Regions from separate parts of the Methylophaga nitratireducenticrescens genome, predicted to be linked through region 3. Evidence: riboswitches for the same ligand, from Rfam matches in the RefSeq annotation. Region 3 holds a riboswitch; each other region holds the start of a gene.
The links. Region 3 has a riboswitch for cyclic di-GMP ahead of Q7A_RS15510 (VPLPA-CTERM sorting domain-containing protein). Riboswitches for the same ligand answer to the same signal wherever they lie in the genome.
Positions count from the first base shown of each region.

Region 1: linked by a shared signal. The riboswitch ahead of Q7A_RS00375 (thrombospondin) and the one ahead of Q7A_RS15510 (VPLPA-CTERM sorting domain-containing protein) in region 3 are both predicted to bind cyclic di-GMP.
Region 2: linked by a shared signal. The riboswitch ahead of Q7A_RS04005 (hypothetical protein) and the one ahead of Q7A_RS15510 (VPLPA-CTERM sorting domain-containing protein) in region 3 are both predicted to bind cyclic di-GMP.

Region 1 covers NC_017857.3:81,016-88,672, forward strand. Annotated here, with positions in the region: gene Q7A_RS00370 (GlcG/HbpS family heme-binding protein) at 457-891, shown strand; gene Q7A_RS00375 (thrombospondin) at 1,025-1,783, opposite strand; cyclic di-GMP riboswitch class I at 1,801-1,880, opposite strand; gene ycaO (30S ribosomal protein S12 methylthiotransferase accessory factor YcaO) at 2,095-3,837, shown strand; gene Q7A_RS00385 (cation:proton antiporter family protein) at 3,921-5,495, opposite strand; gene Q7A_RS00390 (DUF1840 domain-containing protein) at 5,651-5,947, opposite strand; gene Q7A_RS00395 (hypothetical protein) at 6,195-6,515, opposite strand; gene Q7A_RS00400 (DUF1971 domain-containing protein) at 6,632-6,907, opposite strand; gene Q7A_RS00405 (uracil-DNA glycosylase family protein) at 7,040-7,651, opposite strand.
Region 2 covers NC_017857.3:839,685-847,341, reverse strand. Annotated here, with positions in the region: gene ilvD (dihydroxy-acid dehydratase) at 139-1,812, shown strand; gene Q7A_RS04005 (hypothetical protein) at 1,918-2,463, opposite strand; cyclic di-GMP riboswitch class I at 2,482-2,559, opposite strand; gene pqqA (pyrroloquinoline quinone precursor peptide PqqA) at 2,788-2,859, shown strand; gene Q7A_RS03995 (PH domain-containing protein) at 3,048-3,266, shown strand; gene Q7A_RS03990 (sirohydrochlorin chelatase) at 3,317-3,685, opposite strand; gene Q7A_RS03985 (HD domain-containing phosphohydrolase) at 4,003-5,118, shown strand; gene Q7A_RS03980 (ATP-binding protein) at 5,108-7,657, shown strand, end outside.
Region 3 covers NC_017857.3:1,385,048-1,392,704, reverse strand. Annotated here, with positions in the region: gene ppsA (phosphoenolpyruvate synthase) at 1-192, shown strand, start outside; gene Q7A_RS06765 (DNA alkylation repair protein) at 274-1,416, opposite strand; gene Q7A_RS15510 (VPLPA-CTERM sorting domain-containing protein) at 1,499-2,086, opposite strand; cyclic di-GMP riboswitch class I at 2,104-2,180, opposite strand; gene rlmD (23S rRNA (uracil(1939)-C(5))-methyltransferase RlmD) at 2,326-3,654, opposite strand; gene Q7A_RS06750 (YdbL family protein) at 3,736-4,335, opposite strand; gene Q7A_RS06745 (translocation/assembly module TamB domain-containing protein) at 4,347-6,404, opposite strand; gene cysM (cysteine synthase CysM) at 6,404-7,291, opposite strand; gene acpS (holo-ACP synthase) at 7,293-7,657, opposite strand, start outside.

The sequences.
Region 1 (7,657 bases), 1.3 Mb from region 3:
CAATTTCCTTCTTGCGTTTCCCTTTTGTCACACTTCGGCAAAGTCTAGCGAAATCCGATAGCCGCAGATTTCAGATAAAATTGCTGGTGGTAGACGCTCAGTAGTTTTCTAATTTCAACATACATTGTCATCTCATATCTGGCGACATTCATGCTGAACAAACTGACGCCCTTCACAGTCTCTGCCGGACATTACAAATACTCCTATCAACATAATTCAGTATTAAAACAGGGGATTGTTTGATAAGTTTTTCTTCCCTTCAAACGTCATGGTTTCATTTGACTTATGTTAATGCTTTTGTTTCTGTGTAGCTTTAACGTTGTAAAGTGCCATATCCGTATACTCACTTTGCTGTATGTCATAATCCCTGTCTGGATCCTGTTTCTTTTGTGAAAAACTGCTGTTGAAAAAAATTTTCAACCGCTCCCTATCCAACAATTCAATAAGGAGATAACCATGCACGTTACTTCAGAATCGGCAAAAAAAGCGATTGATGGTGCACTCAAAAAAGCTGAATCAACAGGCACTCGTATGTGCATTGCCGTAGTTGATTCTGGTGGCGCGCTTAAAGCATTCTATCGTATGGATGATGCCTGGGTCGGCAGTATTGATATTGCCATCAAAAAAGCGCGTACCGCTGTATATTTTGGTATGCCCAGTGGTGAGATCGGCCAATTATCCCAACCGGGTCAGCCTTTATATGGCATCGAGCACTCGAATGATGGCATGATTACTTTTCCGGGGGGCGTACCAATTGTGGATGACGAAGGCTTTATGTCTGGGGCAATTGGAGTCAGCGGAAGCTCGGTTGAGAATGATGATCTGGTTGCTCGTGCAGGCGTTGAAACCATAGGTGTTTGTGACTTACCGGAACATCCGTGGAGGACATAGAACTTTTTGACGAGGAGTCACATCATTTCACTGATAGTGTAGTGACAGCCTGTAACTGATCGTTCTCTGATCTTCACACGTAATAAATAGGGAGTCATGCTTTAATACATGACTCCCTTTATTACGCTACGTTTTAAGCTTTTGTCTGACGACGTCGCAACCCTAAAAAGCCCATCAAAGCAGGTGCAAACATCCATACAGCTGCAGGCAGAGGAACTTCGCTTGGCGGCTCAACCAGCTTCTGGGTAAAACCGGCATATTGGACCTGAGCTTGAGAATAGTTATAAAAACCGAACTGTCCGGATGTAAAGCTGGTATCCAATACTACTGTATCCCAAAGCGTCAGCTCTCCTTGTTTCACTTCCACACTGAATTGCCCTGGCGTAGTAAAAAAATCGAGATGAAAAGAGTAGCTTGTATTATCTTTCCAACCTTTATCAGTTCCCAAATTACTATCCAGTAGAGTGAAAGCCGAACTGTTGGCCGGCCAGAACTCTATGTTTGGAATAGCCGTATCAGAATCCACTTTGAGAATACGAAAACCGGCTTGTGCAACTCCGCCACCACCGCTCTGTGCACGTTGTTTCCAATCCAGAAGATAATACTGAGAAGGATTCTGGTAACCAAAAACAAAGCCGATAAAGTCATCATCGCCAGTGGTATTGACTCGCCAGGTTCCATCTAACGTATAAGAAGTTTGATTGAGACCATTTAAAAATACTGTCGGCTGACCATTTATAGTTTGAAGCACACTGTTATTATCGCCAGCAACATTCCAGTTGCCATTGCTATCCGGCGTACTCCAGGTTGATAGATCGACAGGTACAGTTTCCGCAACTGCCGATGTTGCCGTGAAAGCAAACGCGCAGGCTATTAAAGAGATTGTTTTCATCCTAGACACTCCTAAATTTGTGCAACCCAGCCGTCTATCATCCAATAGACCCGTAGCTTTCCGTCCTTAACTCACATTAAGTTTGGCAAATATTTAGACACAAATCGTTTAGGCTTAGCTATTAAGCCCATGTAAATTATTAACCAAGGTTAAACCGGTTGACAACAAAAAATTTCAAGATAATTCAGACAGATGAGATTTATGGCAAAAACATCTTTCTGCCACAACCGAATAAACCTCGCAATATTCATTTTGTCTGTTAGGCTTTCCTTCACGTTTATTTTCCAGACCTGTTCCCAGGAGCAAATACAATGTCAGAACAAACTTTTATCAAGGGCAAGGACCGTGATCTGGAAACCAGTATCGCCACCATGCAGGCCAAATTAAAATCATTTGGTTTTGATATCGAAGAGGCCTCTTGGCTTAACCCGGTCAGCAATGTTTATTCAGTCCATATCCGCGATAAAACCTGTCCTTTAATGTTTACCAATGGCAAAGGCAGCAGCGAAAAAGCCTGTCTTGCCAGTGCGTTGGGGGAATATTTCGAACGGCTCAGCGGCAATTATTTCTTTGCCGACTTCTATCTGGGCGAACATCACAGCAATAGTGAATTTGTGCATTATCCCAACGAACGCTGGTTTGATATGGATGGCGATGAAATGCCTGAGGGCTTGATGGATGAAAGCCTGTGGAAATATTTTGATCCGGAAAATGAACTGACGCCGGATATGCTGTTTGATACCAATTCTGGCGATGGCGAACGTGGTATCTGTGCTGTACCTTATCAGCGCCTTGGAGATGGTGAAGTTCGTTATATTCCAGTCAACCTTATCGGCAATATTTACGTCAGCAATGGCATGTCGGCCGGTAATACCCAGAACGAAGCCCGGGTTCAGGGCTTATCTGAAGTTTTTGAACGCTATGTGAAAAACAAAATCATTGCTGAAGGTATCTGTCTGCCCGAAGTACCAGATGAAGTATTAAACCGTTACCCAAAAATCCAGCAGGCCTTGCAGGAACTGCGTGATCATGGCTATCATTTAAAAGTGGCCGATGCCTCTCTGGGCGGTCAATTTCCGGTGATGTCCGTCACACTGATTAATCCAAAAGATGGTTCTGTATTTGCCTCATTTGGTGCACATCCGAGTTTTGAAGTGTCATTGGAACGTACTGTTACTGAATTACTGCAAGGACGTGGGTTGGATCAGCTGGATGTTTTCCACCCACCCACATTTGATCTTGATGAAGTGGCTTCATCCGCCAATCTGGAAATGCACTTTATTGATTCCAGTGGTTATCTTTCTTATGACTTTTTCCGGGAAACACCGGATTTTGATTTCTTTGACTGGGATTATGATGACGCCACAGCTGATGAATTCAAATTCCTGACAGACAAAATCCATGAGCTTGGTTTTGATATTTACATTGCCGATTACAATCACCTTGATGTCTACGCCTGCCGTATTCTGGTGCCGGGCATGTCGGATATTTATCCGATCGATGAACTGGTGTGGGAAAACAATAATGAAGGCGCATTATTCCGCGAGGATTTCCTGACCCTTAAGGATGGTGACCCGGAACAATGGCAGGATATTCTGGATCGCCTGGATGAAGGCGGTTATAACGATCAAACACCCGTCGCACCGTTTATTGGGCTGGCTGCAGATCCCGGTACGCTATGGTCAGAGCTTCGTCTTGGCGAACTCAAAGCCATGCTCTATCTGGCCTTGGAAGATGAAGAAGCGATTGACTGGATTGATTGGTGTCTGGCTTTGGATCAGGCCAGCGAAGAAAACATTTTGTTTTACCGTTGCCTGAAGGCACTGCTGGAAATCAAATGGGATGATGAACGCGATTACGCTGAATACAGCAAAGGCCTGGCTTTAATGTACGGTCAGCAAAATGTCGATGACGGCATTCAGATCGTCGAAGGCGAAAAACTGTTCCACAACCTGCATTGCCCCGGCCTCAGTCTGGACGGGTTTGAACGGCATAATGCATTACTGGCAGGCTATGAGAAACTTCAGCAAGCCAAGCGTTATAACTGGAAATAAATACAGCTGAGAGTCATGACAGGACTGCTTTTATAGCCTGTTACCCCAGCTGAAAATAGCAAATGGGTTAATTGGACAGCGAGTTAATCTCTAATCTCAATCCTCTGCATTGCCTGATCTGCCAGCGACAATCCCGCTCCTTCATAAACTTCAAAAACTTCATCGGCTCCCAACTCCTTCAGCCGCTCAACTTCATCAGGATATTCCACAATGGCCGTCACATGACCTTTAAAGTCACGGCCCCTTAATTGCTTAAGGGCATACACATTTCCGGCATGATGCGGCATAGCCAACACCACTAACTGTATCTGCTCACTCATTAGCAGTTTATCCCAAAAATCGGAGTCAACAGCATCACCTTCAACAATCTTGAAACCATCCGTTAAACGACTGATTTTATTTTCATCATTATCAACACCGAGCACTTTTAAGCCATATTTTTGTTCCAACCGTTGGTAGGCCCCTCGACCGATTTTACCCATTCCCAAAATAACTACCTGGGTTGAGTTCAGCTCAATCGGTTTATCATGCGAATGCAGCTGGTCTGTTGGTACTTCTGTTAGTCGGCTTTTACTTAACTGATATACACGTTCGTTGTAGTTGTTCAAAATTGCTGAAACAACAAAGCTCATGGCCACTGATAATGAAAGTATTACCATCCAATCATTGCTAAGCCAACCCTCAGAAAGCGCTAATGCTGCCACAATCAGCCCAAATTCAGAGTAATTCGTCAGTGTCAGCGAAGTTAACACCGAGGTACGAATACGTAACCTGAAGCGTGGAAACATCATCACAAATAATAAGGTTTTCAAGGGTAACAGTACTAACAGAAGCAACGCTAACCCAAAATGCTCCCATCCAGGTAATGCTGTCAGACCAATCGACAGGAAAAAGCCGACCAGAAACAACTCTTTAATGTTGAATAACGAACGGGCCAGATTGGCCGAAGTTTTATGCGGCGCAAGCAAAACCCCCATGATCAGTGCACCGAGATCGCCTTTTAAACCCACCAGTTCAAACAGTTTGTAACCGAGCACTAATGCCAGCACAAAGCCAAACAATACCTGCATCTCACCATGCCCAAGACGATCCAGTAATCGTCGTAAAACCGGTGCTGCCGGAATCAGTAAAAAAAGAGCTAATGCCCAAACTGATGGTAGCGTACCGGTGGTTGCAGAGAGAAAAATCACTGCAAAAATATCCTGCATGATCAGAATGCCAATCGCTACACGGCCATAAAAAGACTGGGTTTCACTGCGTTCTTCGAGAACTTTAACGGCAAACACCGTACTGGAAAAAGACAAGGCAAAAGCCAGAATCACAATGGCTGTCCAGTCGGTAGATTGCATCAGAAAAATACCGCCGAACTTAAGCAGCCCCAGGATCCCGACAAATAACAGGCTGGATAAGGTGATATGTAAACTGGCCACTCCCCATACTTCAGACTGCAGCAGGGTGCGGATATTGAGTTTAAGCCCAATGGTAAACAGTAATAAGGTTACGCCAAGATTAGCGATAGCTGTAAGCGTTGGCGTTAATTCATAGCCTGAATAGTTGAGTAAAAAACCAGCTGCAAGAAAGCCTGCCAGTGGTGGCAGGCGTAAAATCATCGCCAGCAATCCACCTGCAAAAGCATAAATAAAATAAGCCGGTTCCACGATATGACTCCTCCTCAGTCTAATGGCTGATTGAAAGTCAATCATACCGCACAAAACTAACTTCACCCCATTGTCGTCGAGGGATTGTTATTTACACCTTTATCTAAGCCTGATCGATAGGTTCGGGCCACATTTTGGAAAAGTTGAGAATAACTTCATTTGCCATCCCACATGACATCTGCATTGGCATCAATTGCTGCGTTTAACAGATTAATTAACGGTAAAGCTCTTTGTGACAAACCTGGTTTGAATTCACCATCTTTGGGATCCTGCTCAGCAGCTTTACTGGAATCAACCGCTTTTTGCAGCTTCGCTAAAGCCGATGGCAAGTCCTGTGGCTGAAATGCCCCCGGAATGGTGCCGCTATGCCCCATAATCTTCAACATATCTTTGGCCACATCGCCGAACATGGTGATATCGGCATAAGCTTTGGTGCTAAACGTGACAATCATTGAAGCTCTCCATTAAATGGTTTATTGATCTGCAACAGCCCGGCCAGCGCAAACGGTTGTTGATTTCATAACCACCACTGCTGGTGGCTCATCTTGTTTGACAAAGCAGATAATGACGCAATGTCGCTGGGTGGGGAATACCCCCAACCCTATGGGTTGAGGCCAAAAAGAACAGTCTCAGGTTTTATCGTTATTTGAGTTCACCATAAAACAAGCGTCAACGGGAAATTAATTGAAGATTAAAGGGTTATCTTGGCTCAACCGTTGTTTCGTATTCTGGACTTACTAACCGTGGGTCACCTTCATTCAGACACAGGAAAGTTACATCATAAAAATATTTCACCTGTTGTCGCTTCAGGGTTTTAGTGACCAGTAGCTCTTTTCCCTGATTGGCACAGTACTCGCCAGCTTGTTCGAGAACTGAAGCTTTTGCCGTGGAGGCATTCAGATGGTCAGCTGAAACCGTATAGGTATCAGGGCCAACTTTTTTAACACCGGAAGTTTTCACCGCACAGCCGGTGAGGACTAATGCCGCTGACAGACTTACCACTAATGCCAGTAGTTTCATTTTGATGTCTCCAATTAATAAACCTGAAATATGCTGGATAGCCTATTACTAATCAGTTATATGCTGCCAGCGATCTTGTCGACAATCATTTTGGTTAAAACACTTTATGACTCTATTTATTGATAAAATTCAACATAAAAATCGACCGGCCCCATAGGTTTTACTTGGTGTAACACGGTAGGCTCAACTACACCATATTTATTTGAATCCAATAAGATTTCTTCAAATGGGTCCTGAATGGTATAAAGCAACTTGCCACTTAAAACCACAATCTTTCCCCATACACCCTCCTTAGTTTGGTGATTGTTCAGTAAGCCGGTGGGGACAGAGCTCTCATCAAATTCCGGCGTACGTTTATAAGCAACAACATTGTCTGGTAGCGATTTCATCATCTTTACCTCTTTATAGAACCGGATCATGCAGACAACATATCTGCAAAGTCATTTAATCAATAGCGATTCTCACTATATAACATTCAATTATGTCGTTTTACATATTCCCCCCGTACAAGCGTAGATGAATATTCAATGCGATTCAGATAAAACTTCAGCCACCCGTTGGCGTAGATCCGGTAATAATGTTTGTTCAAACCAGGGATTGTTTTTCAACCAGCGATTATTGCGCGGACTGGGGTGTGGCAAAGGCACGACGTGGGGCCAGAGTTCATGCCAAGCTAAGACTTTTTCGGTGAGTGAGGCTTTATTATCAGCAAAATGATAGGCCTGCGCATATTGGCCAATCACCAATGTCAATTGAATATTTTCCAACTTGGACAGCAGAGCCTCACGCCACGTCGGAGCACATTCCGGTCGCGGCGGTAAATCACCTGACTTGCCGGTTCCCGGATAGCAAAATCCCATTGGCAGAATAGCGACCTGCTGTTCGTCGTAGAACACATCGCGAGACATGCCAAGCCAGGATCGCAATCTATCGCCGCTGGCATCATCAAACGGAATACCGGTTTCATGTACTTTTCGGCCCGGGGCCTGCCCGGCAATCAAAACCTTTGCAGCAGGATGAAATTGCAAAACGGGTCGTGGCTCAACCGGTAACTTATCAGCACAAAGTCGACAACCACGAACCTCTTTTAGCAATGTAAACACATCATCATCTTGGCAATAGGCAGATCGTTTCAAAACAAA
Region 2 (7,657 bases), 550 kb from region 3:
TCTGTTTAGAGCAGGAACTGATAAGGTCTTTAGCTAAGTTGAATCATCTGAAAGTGGATTTCACTTTCCGTAATAGGCACTCGTCATATTTGATTGAAAGTCAGGGTTCCTTAATTAACAGTTTGAAAAGGTTAGGCAATGGCAGATACACGCAAATATTCATCAATAGTGGTAGACGGTACTGGCAAATCTCCTGCCAGAGCGATGTTACGTGCCGTTGGTTTCAATGATGCGGACTTCCAAAAACCACAGATTGGTATCGCCTCCACCTGGAGCATGGTCACGCCCTGCAATATGCATATTAATCAACTGGCTGACTTTGCCTGCCAGGGAGCCGATGAAGCAGGCGGTAAAGGGGTTATATTCAACACCATTACCATTTCTGATGGCATTGCAAATGGCACTATTGGCATGAAATATTCACTGGTATCCCGTGAAGTCATTGCTGATTCGATCGAGGCCGTCGCTGGCTGTCAGGGATTTGATGGACTGATCGCCATTGGCGGTTGCGATAAAAACATGCCTGGCTGTCTGATTGGCCTTGCCCGCCTCAATCGACCAGCAGTATTTATCTATGGTGGTACGATTCAACCTGGTGCAGGTCATACCGACATTGTTTCTGTATTTGAGGCAGTTGGACAGCATGCCCGGGGAGATATGACGTCTGCTGAATTGCAGCAAGTTGAAAAAACGGCCATTCCCGGTGCCGGATCGTGTGGTGGCATGTACACAGCCAACACCATGGCTTCAGCAATTGAAGCATTGGGTATGAGTCTGCCAAACAGTTCGGCACAAGAAGCAGTGTCTCTCTCCAAAACAGAGGATTGCCGCAGAGCAGGCGCTGCAGTGATGTATATGCTCGAACACGACATTAAACCCACCGATATCATGACCCGGCAGGCTTTTGAAAATGCAATTACCACCCTCATTGCGCTGGGAGGTTCGACAAATGCGGTTTTACATATGTTGGCGATGGCCCATGCGGTGGATGTTGAACTCACATTAGATGATTTCGCCCGAATCGGCCGTCAAGTCCCTGTGCTGGCTGACCTGCGTCCCAGCGGCAAATACATGATGTCGGAACTGATTGCTATCGGGGGTATTCAGCCATTGATGAAAGATCTGTTGGATCGTGGCTTGTTACATGGCGATTGCCTGACCGTAACAGGTAAAACCCTGGCGGAAAATCTGGCCGATGTAGCGCCCTATCCTGCCGATCAGGATATTATTCGTCCATTTGACCAGCCCATCAAAAAAGACAGCCATCTGGTCATTCTTAAAGGTAATTTAGCCCCAGAAGGCGCTGTCGCTAAAATCACCGGCAAGGAAGGGTTACGTTTTACCGGTAAAGCCCGGGTGTTCCATTCTGAAGAAGAGGCACAGCAGGACATTTTGAATGGCACTGTGGTGAAAGGTGATGTCATCGTTATCCGTTATGAGGGTCCAAAAGGCGGCCCCGGTATGCGGGAAATGCTTAGTCCTACTTCAGCAGTTATCGGCAAAGGTCTTGGTAACGAAGTTGCGTTAATAACCGATGGTCGTTTCTCAGGTGGAAGTCATGGTTTTGTGGTTGGACACATAACCCCTGAAGCTTTTGATGGCGGCCCGATTGCACTGATTGAAAACGGTGATCAAATTACCATTGATGCGGAAACGGCTGAAATCACCCTTCACCTGAGCGACAGCGATATCGATAAAAGACGCATGGCATGGAAACCTATCCCTCCCCGCTATACGCGCGGGCTTTTAGCGAAATATGCCCATACTGTCTCCTCAGCTTCTGAAGGCGCCGTCACAGACAAAAACTTATGAACAGAAGATCAAGTAAGAAAGATTGTGGAATAGCACAATGCATTTTGTAATAAAAAAGCCGTGATGTTGTTCCACATCACGGCTTTTTACTTAACACGTTAAAAATTATGCGGCTTTATTTTTGGCCCTATAACGAAGCCCAATGAAACCAAATAACGCAGGAGCAAACAAAAATACAGCAGCTGGAATTGGAACAGCAGATGGATTGATGTCTAGCGATACAATAGTATCCGTATTGAATGAAAGCCCTTGCCAGTTTACCCAAATTTCATCTGCAAGCACTGTTATAAGCGACAAATCAAAACCACTCATGTTTGTCGATGGATTGATAGAAACTGAAGTGAAATCAGCAATTAAACCAAATGTGTCGGTGAGTTTAAAACCATTGAAGCCTGAAGAGTTCCAATATGATGATGATGAAAAATCGATAAGTAGATTCGTATCAGAGATGTCTAATGTAGCCATATTATCTGCTACATTATTGACCTCAATGCCAGCACCAACTACGACATCGCCATTGTCAGCATTAGAATAAGGAGAAGACATCGTTGGGAAGTAGTATTGATAAGTAAGGGTCTGGCCCGTTAAAAAAGCAGAATGTGCGTTAAATGACATCAGAAGTAACAAGGGGAGCAAGAGTAATTTTTTCATCGCGTTTTTCCTTTCTAATCATGCAGCCCAGCCCTGTTAAGTTCAACAGCTGAAGCTTTCCGTCCCAGGCTCACGCTAGGTTTGGCAAATTATAAAAAAAGAGTGATCAAATCACAGTTTTTTTATACATGATCGTTAGGGAATGCAATACTGTACTTTGGTACAAATTTGTTTTTTTCTTTCAAACGCCTTCCCAAACAAACACGACCTGCCTAAGGAAAATACTGACACATCCCGAGAAATATCCGCTATTGTTAATAGGGCCCGATGTCTTATCATTTTTAACTGCAGCAAATAGTTTTTCTCTTTTAAGGAATTATGATCATGTGGACTAAACCAGAATATTCAGATATGCGTTTCGGCTTTGAAGTAACAATGTACATTTGTAACCGTTAAGCCAAAAAACCTGAATCTAGAAAGCTTCTTTAAGGTAATATTGATCAGATAAGAAAGCTTGACTGATTTAGCAAAACGATCAAACTCCAGTGAATTCGTATCACTGGAGTTTTTTTATGTATATACAATTATTCCTCGCTATTTGATGCGATTACTTATGTTCATTCAACATATACTGGAGAACCGCTATGTCATCCATTCCACAATGCCGCATTGAAAGAGCGGGTTCTGAAACCGAAACTTTTTTTATCATTCATCAAAATATTGATGGTGAGCAGCAAATGTTAAGTAAGCAGTTTGCCAGTCATCAGCAGGCATTGGACTATATCCTGGTCCAGGGCTGGCAGGTTGAGCGTGAGAGAGCTGAAGATTCGATGATCATTGCTTCCAGATTCTTAAAGCCTTGATTGCAATAGATTGCATTGGCAACTAATTTTCTTCGGCTGTTAATAAACACCTAGACTGCATTTACGGCAGTAGCTTTCAACATATCGATCATGGCTGTTGACGCGCCAATATGTTGAGCAATCTGAATTTCTACATCCGGAAAATTCGGACGAACTGCATCTACATCGTGAGGAATGTCTTCGGTTACATGACGTCCGGAATTTAGAAAATAAGGTAAAACAGTGATTTGACGAGCGCCATCACGCACGCAGTTTTCAATCCCATCCGCAATCAACGTATCGGCAAGTTCCAGAAATGCGGCTTGCACAATATCGTAATGTTCGGCGCATTCCGTTTTTAATTTTTCAGCCAGTGCAATGACTTCATCATTTGAACGCTGGCGTCTGCTGCCATGGGCAATAAGTAATAATGCTTTCATCTATATATAGTCCGGTTTTGAATGTGAATTATGTGTGAATAGTTTTAATGATATTGCCAGAATTAGTTCTCTTTGAGCTTGATTGAGCTCCATTCAAAAGCACTATCCAGTTGCTTTTGAGGAACATCACAAAGTATTCATGACCACTCGAAACGTAAATAGAATGGACAGCTACGAACTCTGTCAGCATAATGCGGAAATAAGAAACGATTGTATTTAAACAAAATAACAGACACGGATTCAAGGATATGACTTCTGTTAATAAAACTGCCAAAGCAGGGATGTGACGGAAGGGCAAGCTTGATGAGGAACGTGTCTTGGCAAACCAATATGGTCGTCCTGACAATTTAAAACCTTATGAATCAGCAAGGAGACTGAGTATTCTTAAGAAGACCAAAGAGGTATTGATCATCGATGATCAATCAACCGGCAGAACTATTTTAGAAAAGATAGTCCAGCAAATTGGTGAAAATATTCACGTCACGGCGTTAAGTAACTCTACTGAGGCACTTCAATGGCTGAGTCAACATGAGGCCGATTTAATTGTAACGGATTATCGTATGCCGGAAATTGATGGCATCGAATTTATTCGTCGTGTGCGCCAGATGCCTGCTTTGCAAAGTGTTCCCATCATGATGATTACTGTCGTCAGCGAAAAAGCCGTGCGTTATGACGCACTGGATGCTGGGGCTACTGCTTTCCTCACCCGCCCCATTGATCAAATTGAATGTCGTACCAGTTGTCGTAATCTTTTACAGATGCACGAGCAACACCTGATCATTGAAGACCGTGCCAATTGGTTGGCACGCCAGGTAGAAATTGCTACTGAGCAGATTATTTTGCGTGAAAAAGAGACCATTATTCGTCTGGCCAAGGCGGGTGAATATCGTGATGAAGGGACCGGAAATCACGTTATTCGAATGGCGAAATACTCCCGTTTTATTGCTGAAGCATTAGGCGTTTTCGATGAACAGCAATGTGAGGATCTTGAATATGCGGCTCCCATGCACGACATCGGCAAAATCGGAATTCCTGATAACATTCTGCTAAAGCCGGGCAAGCTGGATCCGGAAGAATGGGAAATCATGAAAACGCACACTACTATCGGTCATGAAATACTTTCTGATAGTCAATCGAAGTACATGCATATTGGTGCGGTCATCGCGTTGCATCATCACGAACGCTATGATGGAAAAGGCTATCCTTCTCAATTAAAAGGCGAAGAAATTCCACTTATTGCCAGAGTCGTTTCTGTCGCCGATATCTATGATGCATTGGTTTCGGAACGGCCTTATAAAAAAGCCTGGTCAAATGAAGATGCCTGTCGTTACATCGAGCAAAGCGCGGGGACACAACTCGACCCAAGATGTGTTCAGGCGTTTTTTGACCGGATAGATGCCATCCAGCAAATTCAAGCCGAGTATGCTGATTAAATCTCCAGCAATGAATGATCGTTATGCACAGCCCCAGCAAAAAAATCTGCTCAGCCGGTTTTTAGACAAAATACCCAAAACGGGTGACAGCGAACCCGAACAAGCGATCAAAATCCGACTGACTTTGGGTATTGCTTTATTAATTTATTTTTGTCTGCCATGGGGCACTGACAGAACTTTCTCAGAAAATATTGACAGCCTGCCAAGTCTGATTACGTTGGTCTATTACTTACTGGCAGTTGTCATTGCAGTCGCTTTGATTCTCAACCCAAGGCCATCCCCCATCAGAAGGGTCTGTGGTATTTTGCTGGATTTGACTGCACTATCAGTTGTTATGTTGATCGCGGGTGAGCAGAGTGTCTTTTTGTTCGTTTTATATCTATGGGTGATTTTGGGTAATGGTTTCCGTTATGGCGTGAATTACCTATATATCTCGCTGATAGTGGGTATTCTGGGTTTTTCGTATGCCATTATAAATGGGGAATATTGGCAGCACTCTCAGCATGAACCGTTTGGTTACAGTCTGATGTTTTTGTTACTTATCATTCCGCTTTATTCAGCTTTTCTGATCAAAAAACTGCATGTCGCAATTGCTTTGTCAAAGCAGGCAAATGAAGCAAAAAGTCGATTTCTGGCCAATATGTCTCACGAATTACGTACGCCGCTTAATGGGGTAATTGGTATTGCAGATCTGATGGCGGAGACCCAGCTGAATAAGCAACAACATGATTTTGTTAAAATCATGAAAACGTCAGCACATACTTTGCTCAGCCTGATTGAAAATGTTTTAGATATCTCCAAAATCGAAGCTGGCAAGATTTTAATCAGCGATAAAAAATTTGATTTACACCAACTGTTAAACAGCGTGATTGGCATGCAAAAGCCAATGGCAATCAGTAAAGGCTTACACATTAATTGCTATATTGATCCCGCTCTGCCCTTTTCGATAAACGGTGATTTACAACATCTACGGCAAGTTTTAATCAATCTTATCGGTAATAGTATTAAATTTACTGATCAGGGTGCCGTTAAACTCTCAGCTCAACCAATCCAACACAAATCAAATCAAAATTTGTGGATCCGCTTTGAGATAAGTGATACCGGGATAGGCATCCCTCAGGAGGCTCTGCAACGTATCTTTGATGACTTCACGCAGATATCACCTGATACATTGAATAAAGGTGGCACCGGTTTAGGCACCACTATCGCCAAAGAGCTGGTTGAGCTGATGGGAGGTGAAATTGGGGTAACCAGCGAAGTGGGTGAAGGCACCCTGTTCTGGTTTGAAATGCCTTTCACTGCCAATGAACCAAATGAATTAACTTTATCTGAGAGCCCTATGCTGATTTTAAGCACCGATTCACTGCATGACCTTATTAAACCTGTTATCAATGACTGGTCAGTGAATTACCAACATGTAGACACCACCGCCAAAGCATTTTCAGTATTGATTCGAGCAGCAGAGGAGCAATCGCCTTATCAAACCGTTATGATTGATCAGGATTGTATGCATGACATCGATCCGATTCAATTTGCCAATATGATCCATGGTGAACCTTTACTTGCCAATACAGCACTGATTCTGTTGAATCCATCAGATTTCAGTAAACAGGATCCAAGACTGCGCCATCATTTTATTTCCATTGTGCATGATGTTAAGGAAAAACCTGTTCTATTTAATGCCATCCACGCGGCGCAGAGCAATCATGCCATTCAGGATGAAAAAGTCATTACCCTGGCTCAGCACTACGCAGCTCAATCTTACGCTAAATCTTTAAATATTCTTATCGCAGAGGATAACCTGGTCAATCAGCAGGTGTTGGAAGGTATTCTTCGCCATGCAGGACATCAGGTCATTCTGGCCAGTAGTGGCGAACAGGCGCTGGATGTTCTCAGTCAACAAATTGACAGTATTGAAATGCTGATTCTGGATATGAATATGCCGGATTACAGCGGAACCGAAGTTATCCGCGCCATGCGTTATATGGATACTGGGCATGATATTCCGATTATCATACTGACGGCGGATGCGACACCTCAGGCTAAACAACGTTGTCTGGAAGCGGGAGCAAATGAGTTTCTAACCAAACCAATAGATTCCCGTTCATTGCTGGAATCCGTAGCCCGTCTGGCTCTGGAACATCAAATCAATGTAAAACCTGGCAAAGTAAGCGGCCAGTCTAAAGTTTCTTCAGAACAATGGTGTGACCATCAGGTTTTGCTCGAACTTTCCGAGTTAGGGGGCGGTGAAGCCTTTTTACAGCTTTTGCTAAATGGTTATAAAGAAGATGGCACCAAACACCTGCAATTGATTCTGCAATCAGCCCATGATGATTACCTGACCTATCGTGAAAGCCTTCATGCTTTGAAAGGTTCATCTTCTGAATTAGGTGCGAATAAAGTTGCTGAGCTTTGTCGTCAGGGAGAGTCTTTTAAACCTTTCGATATTGGCTCTGCTGAATTACTTCTTTTGACCGAAAAACTGGAACATGCTTTTACACAAACACTGACTGAATTAGAGGTTGCCCTTAAGCTTCAA
Region 3 (7,657 bases):
CCGGCGGTATTGGCGATGCTGGAAATGGCGATTAACGCCTGTCATAAAGCGGATAAATATATCGGTATCTGTGGACAGGGTCCTTCTGATCATCCTGATTTAGCAGCATGGCTGCTTGAGCGTGGAATCAGCAGTATTTCATTAAATCCGGATACGGTTGTCAGTACCTGGCAGGCATTAGCTAAACAGTAAAAATATTGCTTACATTTATGCCAACCAAAATGAGTCCTACGGGGCTCATTTTTTTGGGCTGTGATTAAAAATGCTTTTAATTCACTCCAGCACTAAATTCACCGTAGCCTGCTTATGAACCACCCCGTTGATAAGGATTTCAATGGTGTGTTGGCCACCGTAATATTGTCGGGTAGTCAGTTGTAAAAATCCATGTAACTTCTTCAGATAAACACTCTCCCTAGCCAATAATGTAATGTTTTTCCATTTATACACTTTAGCGGTAGTCTTGCCGTTGCTTTTGACATGCCAGACACGATAATCCACCACCAGTTGTTGAGCCTGACTGGTTTTAGAATGGATGAAGGTCTGCATCTCCAACTTTTGTCCTAACCTCACATGTTGATCAGTTACATTAAAATCAACATTAACCGCTGGTTTCTCGCTATAGCCTAGTAAAGGGAATACAGCTGGCTCACCGGCCTTAATCAGACTGCGAAGCCCGTGACGGATAATCCAGCGGCGTTGTGGTGTGGAATTTTCCAGCCACTCACGACATAGATCTATCACCCGATGAGGATGGTCTTTACTAATGTCATTTAAATTATTGGCAACCGATTTTTGGACATATTTACTTTTGTCATCTCTGAGCTGACTCAGTATTTCAAATACGGGCTGGGGGTCATGTTTAAATGCATTTAAATGCCCTCCCCAAGGTAATCTTGGCCGCATTCCCTCTGATGCCAATCGCCGGACATGTTCATTATCATCCTCACACCACCGCATCAATTCTTTGAAGGTCAGCTCAAAATGCTGTTGTATGTACGGTCTGATAGCAAATTCTGCAGTAAACAATGGTGTCAAATGCTTTAATACGTCCAGCGCAGCGGTTGGCTGTTGCAGTCCTTGTTTTCCGGCATAATCAATTAATGGCCAAGCCATAAAACTATGCCAACCTTTACCGGGCTCCTGATTGGGCCAGTGCTCTGCAACCTGCTTTAACCATTTGGCGTTCACTGAGAAATCATCAACCAGTAGCACGGCCAAAACGTCACTAATATGGTTTACACGGGTTTTAAGTGACATGGGTTCCAACTGAAACATTGCCATAGTCCTGAACTTATCGTCAGGAAAATCCGGTTTATATTGTTTGATTAATCCTGCCAATGCCTCGATAGAATTGGCATTTATATAATCTTTTAATAAAGCTGGGGGGGATTCAGCTAACGGATCAGACTTTGCCATTTGAATTCACTCTCTTTTTTTCAGACATAAAAAAACCGTGGCTCGAAAGCCACGGTTTTTATTTTACGGTATTACGGGAGAATTAAGCTTGCTGAGCTTTTGCTTTTCTACGTACAGCCATAAAGCCCATCAAACCAGAACCAAATAACCATACTGCTGCTGGTAAAGGGACTTCGCTGATCGGCGGGCAATATACACCACTAACGTCTAGTTTAGACCAGTAAACATCCTCTGAACTATCGGTGAAAAGCGCTTTTAGTGACAAGCCGTCAATAATTTCATCAAACAGACTGGAGCTTAATGAAAATACATCATAACCGCCATCAAGCCAGCCAATATGTTCAAAGCCAGTGCCATACCAAGTATCGGTATAAGCGAAAATTTTATCCCAACCGAAAATAAAAAAGTTATCAGCATTTGATTTTACAGTCAAAGTTGCTGATTCAATTGTCAAATCAGCAACATCAATGCTGTCGAAACTCCAGAAAGCATATTTACCGTTATTTTCAATATCATCAGTTGTCAATGTTGTTGAAAAAGGCTGGCTGTTATCACATAACTGACCATTATCACAATAATGTGGCTTGGGATGATAAAAAGTGGCTGATGCAGTTGAAGAAAAGCCAAACATCAAAAGTGTCACAGCAAAGATTGGCGTTAATAATTTCATTTACATTTCCTTCCTGAAAATGCAACCCGGCTATCTTCTATAAGACCCGTGGCTTTCCGTCGCTTGGTTCGCACCAAGGTTGGCACTCAATTAATTGGTATTGTTCCGATTCATTTCTGGAGCAATGTTGCCTATCTTATAGGAAAAAATTGCTAAAACTATTGTACCTTGGTACTAAATAAGGAACTTTTTGTAAATTTGATTTTCAAGTACTTTCTAAACCACTAAAAACCAGGCCATCATTTTTGAAATAATGCGATCGATTCAACATGACTGGTATGGGGAAACATATCCATGATGCCGGTCTGAACAAGCGTATATCCATATTGATTTACTAGCTCACCGGCATCACGTGCCAGAGTGGCGGGGTTACAGGAAACGTAAACAATAGTTTCTGCACCCAATTCAGCAATCTGACCCAGCACCTCAAAGGCACCGCTTCTGGGAGGATCCAGTAAGACTTTTGTGAATCCTTCCAGTGCCCATGGATAATCTTTTAATCGGGTTATCGTTAGATCAGCCATTTCAAATACAGCGTTGTCCAAACCATTCATTGCGGCATTGCGCTGTGCATGTGCCACAAGAGATTTGTCCCCTTCTACCCCTATGACACTACTGACACGTTTTGCCAGTGGCAGCGTAAAGTTACCCAAACCACAAAACAAATCCAGTACCCGATCACTTTCTTGCAAATCAAGCAATTCAATCGCCTTGGCAATCATTTTATGGTTGATACCGGCGTTGACCTGGGTAAAATCGCCCGGGGCAAATTCCAGTCTGAGACCTTCTTCAGGCGCATAATGCAGTTGTGGTGCTTCTGGCCATAACGGGCTAACAGTATCCGGCCCGCCCGGTTGCTGATAAATCCACAAATCATGTTGCTGACCATAGTTGATCAATTTTTGCTTATCCATTTCACACAACGGATCCATATTCCGGAAAACCAGAGCTGTGTTGGCATCATCCATCGCCACTTCTATTTGTGCGATTCGGTTATAGGCTTCGAGGCTGGCGATCATTTCCCCCAGCTCTTCCAGGCGTAATCCAACACGTGGATCCAGTACTTCACATTGCGTTAGCTCAGCCAGGTAAGGCGAACCTTTTTCTCTAAAGCCGACCAGCACTTTTTCTTTTTTGGTCACATAACGGACACCTAAGCGTGCTTTACGTCGATAACCCCATAAAGGACCGGTTAACGGTGCTAACCAATTCTCTGGAGTAAGTTGTCCAAAGTGCGAAAGTTGTTCCTTTAAGGTGTCTTGTTTCAGGCTTAACTGAGCGTCTGGTGCCATATGCATCAAACTGCAGCCGCCACACACACCAAAATGTTGGCATTTCGCATCAACGCGATCAGTTGAGGCAGACTCAACCGAGATTACTTTGGCCTCATCATATTTTTTATGCAGCCGGGTATACTTGAATGACACATTTTCACTCGCCAAAGCACCGTCGACAAAGACGGTTTTACCTTCTATACGGGCAATGCCACGACCATCATGAGAAAGACTCTCTATAGTTGCCTGAACAGCTTCTGCAGGGAGCCGTTTTCTGTGATTACGTCGTGCCATTTGTTAAACCTTTAAACGAAAATTACATAAAAAAAGTCCGATCATGCTTTTGCATAACCGGACTTAAACTTGATCGAAATTTTATTTTTGTTGCCAGCTACCGCCTTGCTGATACCACCAGCCTTTGGCTGCATTGCTTATCCAGCGTCTGGCAAAGGTTTCCTGGATATCAGATTCCCATTCAGGGTGACCGTTAGCACGGGCTATTTCAGCGTATAAGGCTTTTCGATCCTGATTCTCTTCTGCGATCAAAGTATTTACCGTATTACGATCTTTTAATGGCACCGCAGAGGCATCACGCAAGGTAATCAGACCATTGTTAGTTAACCCCACCGCCCCAGTTTGATAAAAAGGATGCAGTTTGTCATGGCGCTGTTTCATTTTTGCCTGTAAGGCATTAATTGCCGGTGAATTAATATTCAAATTGGCTTCCGCCTGCGCCGGTGAGACCAACCAGTTCAATACCTGCATTGCAAGCGGCATATTCTGTTTTAAAGCACTACTACTGTCTTCCGATTCTGTCGGTTGCAACTGGTTCGGGTTTTCGCGTCCCCAAACATCCTCAATAATTCGGTCTGCAGCTTTTTCAGCAGCCGCTGCCGGAAAATAGATATTAATTGTCACGCAGGAAATCAGCATTAACCCTGCGGTACTGCCCATTAACCATTTTAATAAACCCATTCGATTTTCCTTTATTGAATAACTGGTCCGTCGCTTTGACTGACCGCTTTTAATCTGGCGATTAATTCTGGCCAATCCACCTCACGGTTATAGCCAATCACATTAATCCATGGTGGCAGGCCGCCACCTTTAACAATATAGTACCCTTGCTCTGCAGGTTCTATACCATCCATCTGACAGACAGAATTCATCAAACGACAACTTAGACCAATTTTGCTATAGGAAAAATCTTCAAACAGGCCCATAAACCCACGCGATAAAATGGCGGCCGGACCACCACCAATCTGCGAAAGATTATTGACGGCACGCTGACTTATTCGCCGCCGACCTGGCTCCTCTTCTGGCGTCTCAAATAAGGCATCAAACTGCACCGGTTGCCAGTTCGATAAGCGTAAATTATGGATACGACCATTTAATTTACCGCTTATAGTACCAAAATCGAAAGTATTGGTAAGTGTCTGTAGATCAAGACGGTTAATATCGATATTGGCATATAACTGTGGCAGGCTTCCAAATGGCTGCTGTAAACGGAGGTCTTTAATCACCGTAGAGCTATCAAATAATTTCAGTAACAACGCACCATCAACAATGATTTCTTCATCTGCATAACTGACTTTGGGAATCATGCCGGACAATTTACCCTGAAGCGTTGGCCAGCCCAGTAAAGGACTTAATTGATCCATCGAAATCGGGCTTAGTACCCCCTCAAACTGCCAACTTCTTCCCTGAGCCTCATCCAAACTTAATTGAAAGTCATTCAGAGATAATTCACCATCCAGTATCGGCAATGACAGATTGGAAAAATAAATCTGATTCTGGCTCGCTTCTGCCTGCAAGGTCGAGCCACCCAATGGCAAGGATAAAATTGAAGCCGAGCTCCAGCGTAAATCAATCGGTATCACTGTCGCCTGATTAGTCCAGCCGAGTTTTCCTTCGAGGTTTTCAATAGCAAATCGTCCAGCATCATCGACTATCGTGACCGACTGTAAATTCATTTGAAACTGATATTGCTCTGGCTGCCATTGCAAACTGGCGGTTAACTCTCCACGGGTTTGTAAATGACTCAGGGACGAGCCTGGAATAAACGGTTTCAGCCAATCTTTATATAATTGTGCTAAATCAACACTGCTGAGGTCTATTTGCAAATGTGTTAATTGCGTTGCCTCACCTTTTAGCTCCCCATTGGCTGAAATGGAAGTGCTTTGTGCAAATTTAACACTATTTATCTGCCATGTTTTGTTGGCATTATTGAATTGTCCTTCACTGCTTAACGTGACCGATTGTTCAGCCAAATCCAAAAAAATCGGTTCAAGATATGTCTGGCCATCATCGATAGTCAGCGTTTGCTGCCATGACCAGCGATCATTTTCGATTTGCAGTGCCACTTGTATTTGGGCCGCCAGGGCCTCGCCTGCGTAACTTCCGGTAGGATCAGCAAACATTACTTCTCTTAGTTTTCCGGAAACTTTTGCCGATGCTAAGCGTGTTTGATGACCAGTAAGTTCTGCATCAACATTCATTACGGCATTGATATTCCATTGTGAAAGCATCTCCAGTTGCTTTTCATTAACGTATGGACCGATAAACTTCACCAAACTGTTTAATGCAATATTTTTCCCGGTCAGCTCAGCTTGCCACTGTCCCTGTTGGTAATCTGCCTGCACATTCATGCTGCCCTGACCCAGCTGGATACCTGTTAAAGTCAGTTGATAATTTTCTTCTTCTGCACGAGATTTACTATTGAATGCTATTTTTTGGTTTCCCCAAAGGGCATGGGTGAAGTCCAGTTGACCAGACTGACAATCTATTTGCCCGGATAACCAGCGTAAGGTGTCACAGCGCAGTCTGACATTTGATAGCTGACCTACTGGTTCGGTTAACTGTACCTGTTTGGCTGTGGCGTTAATCGCCAATCCAGTGGATTGTAAATTTATTTCAACTTGCAAATCAGTGATGTGGACTTGCTCACTTGACCAGGAACCGATTTGAATAGCCGCCTGTTCTACTGCATGTAACTGGGAGGTCACTACAAGTAATAAAACCAATATGACTAGGACCCTTGATGACATTAGTCTGCCGGAAACACACCCATGGAAAGGTAGCGATCACCACGATCACAAATAATGCAGACGATCACAGCATTGTTAACCGTTTCCGATAATCGTAACGCAGCAGCAACACTGCCACCTGATGAGACTCCACAGAAAATGCCTTCCTCGCTGGCCAGTTTGCGCATGGTGTCTTCAGCAAGGTCCTGTTCTACATCCAGCGTCATATCAACTCGTTCCGGCTCAAAGATTTCCGGTAGGTATGCGGCTGACCAGCGTCGGATACCCGGAATTTTTGAGCCTTCGACGGGTTGAACCCCGACTATCTGAACCGCTGGATTCTGTTGTTTCAAATATCTGGAAACGCCCATGATGGTGCCAGTGGTCCCCATGGCGCTGACAAAATGGGTTATTTCTCCATTGGTATCCTGCCAGATTTCAGGACCGGTGGTTTCATAATGCGCTAATGGATTATCAAAATTACCAAACTGATTCAGTACTTTGCCTTCACCCATCGCCTGCATTTGCAGCGCCAGATCACGCGCAGTTTCCATTCCATCGGTTAAAATAATTTCTGCACCATAAGCCCGCATCGCGGCGCGGCGTTCCGAACTCATGTTTTCCGGCATAATCAGAATCATCCGATATCCCAGAATAGCGGTGACCATTGCCAGCGCGATACCGGTATTGCCACTGGTCGCTTCAATCAGCGTATCACCAGGCTCAATATCGCCTCTCAGTTGAGCATGGCGAATCATGCTGGCAACCGGCCTGTCTTTAACCGAACCTGCTGGGTTATTACCTTCCAACTTGGCCAGAATGGTATTACTGGTATTGCCGGGCAGTCGCTGTAAACGTACCAGAGGGGTATTGCCTATGCAGGATTCAATGGTGGGATAGTGTGACATTCTAGCCTTCCACCAGGACAACATAGGCGGTGGCATAATCACCATCGTCACTCAGACTGAGCATAGCGGTCTGGATATTTTTTTCAGACAATAACTGCTCGGCATAAGCATTGAATATCAGTTCCGGTTTGCCCAGACTATTATTACGAACCGCGATATGTTGCAGGCTTAGTCCATCACGGAAACCTGTGCCCAGGGCTTTGGCCGTGGCTTCTTTTGCAGCAAACCGCTTTGCCAGAAAAGCTGCGGGTTGCTGGTTTTTTTGAAACTGCTCGAATTCGCAGTCATCCAGAATACGCTGCGCGGCTTTATCGCCGTATTTTTTTAACATTTCAGCGATACGGGGAATATGCACTAAATCCGTGC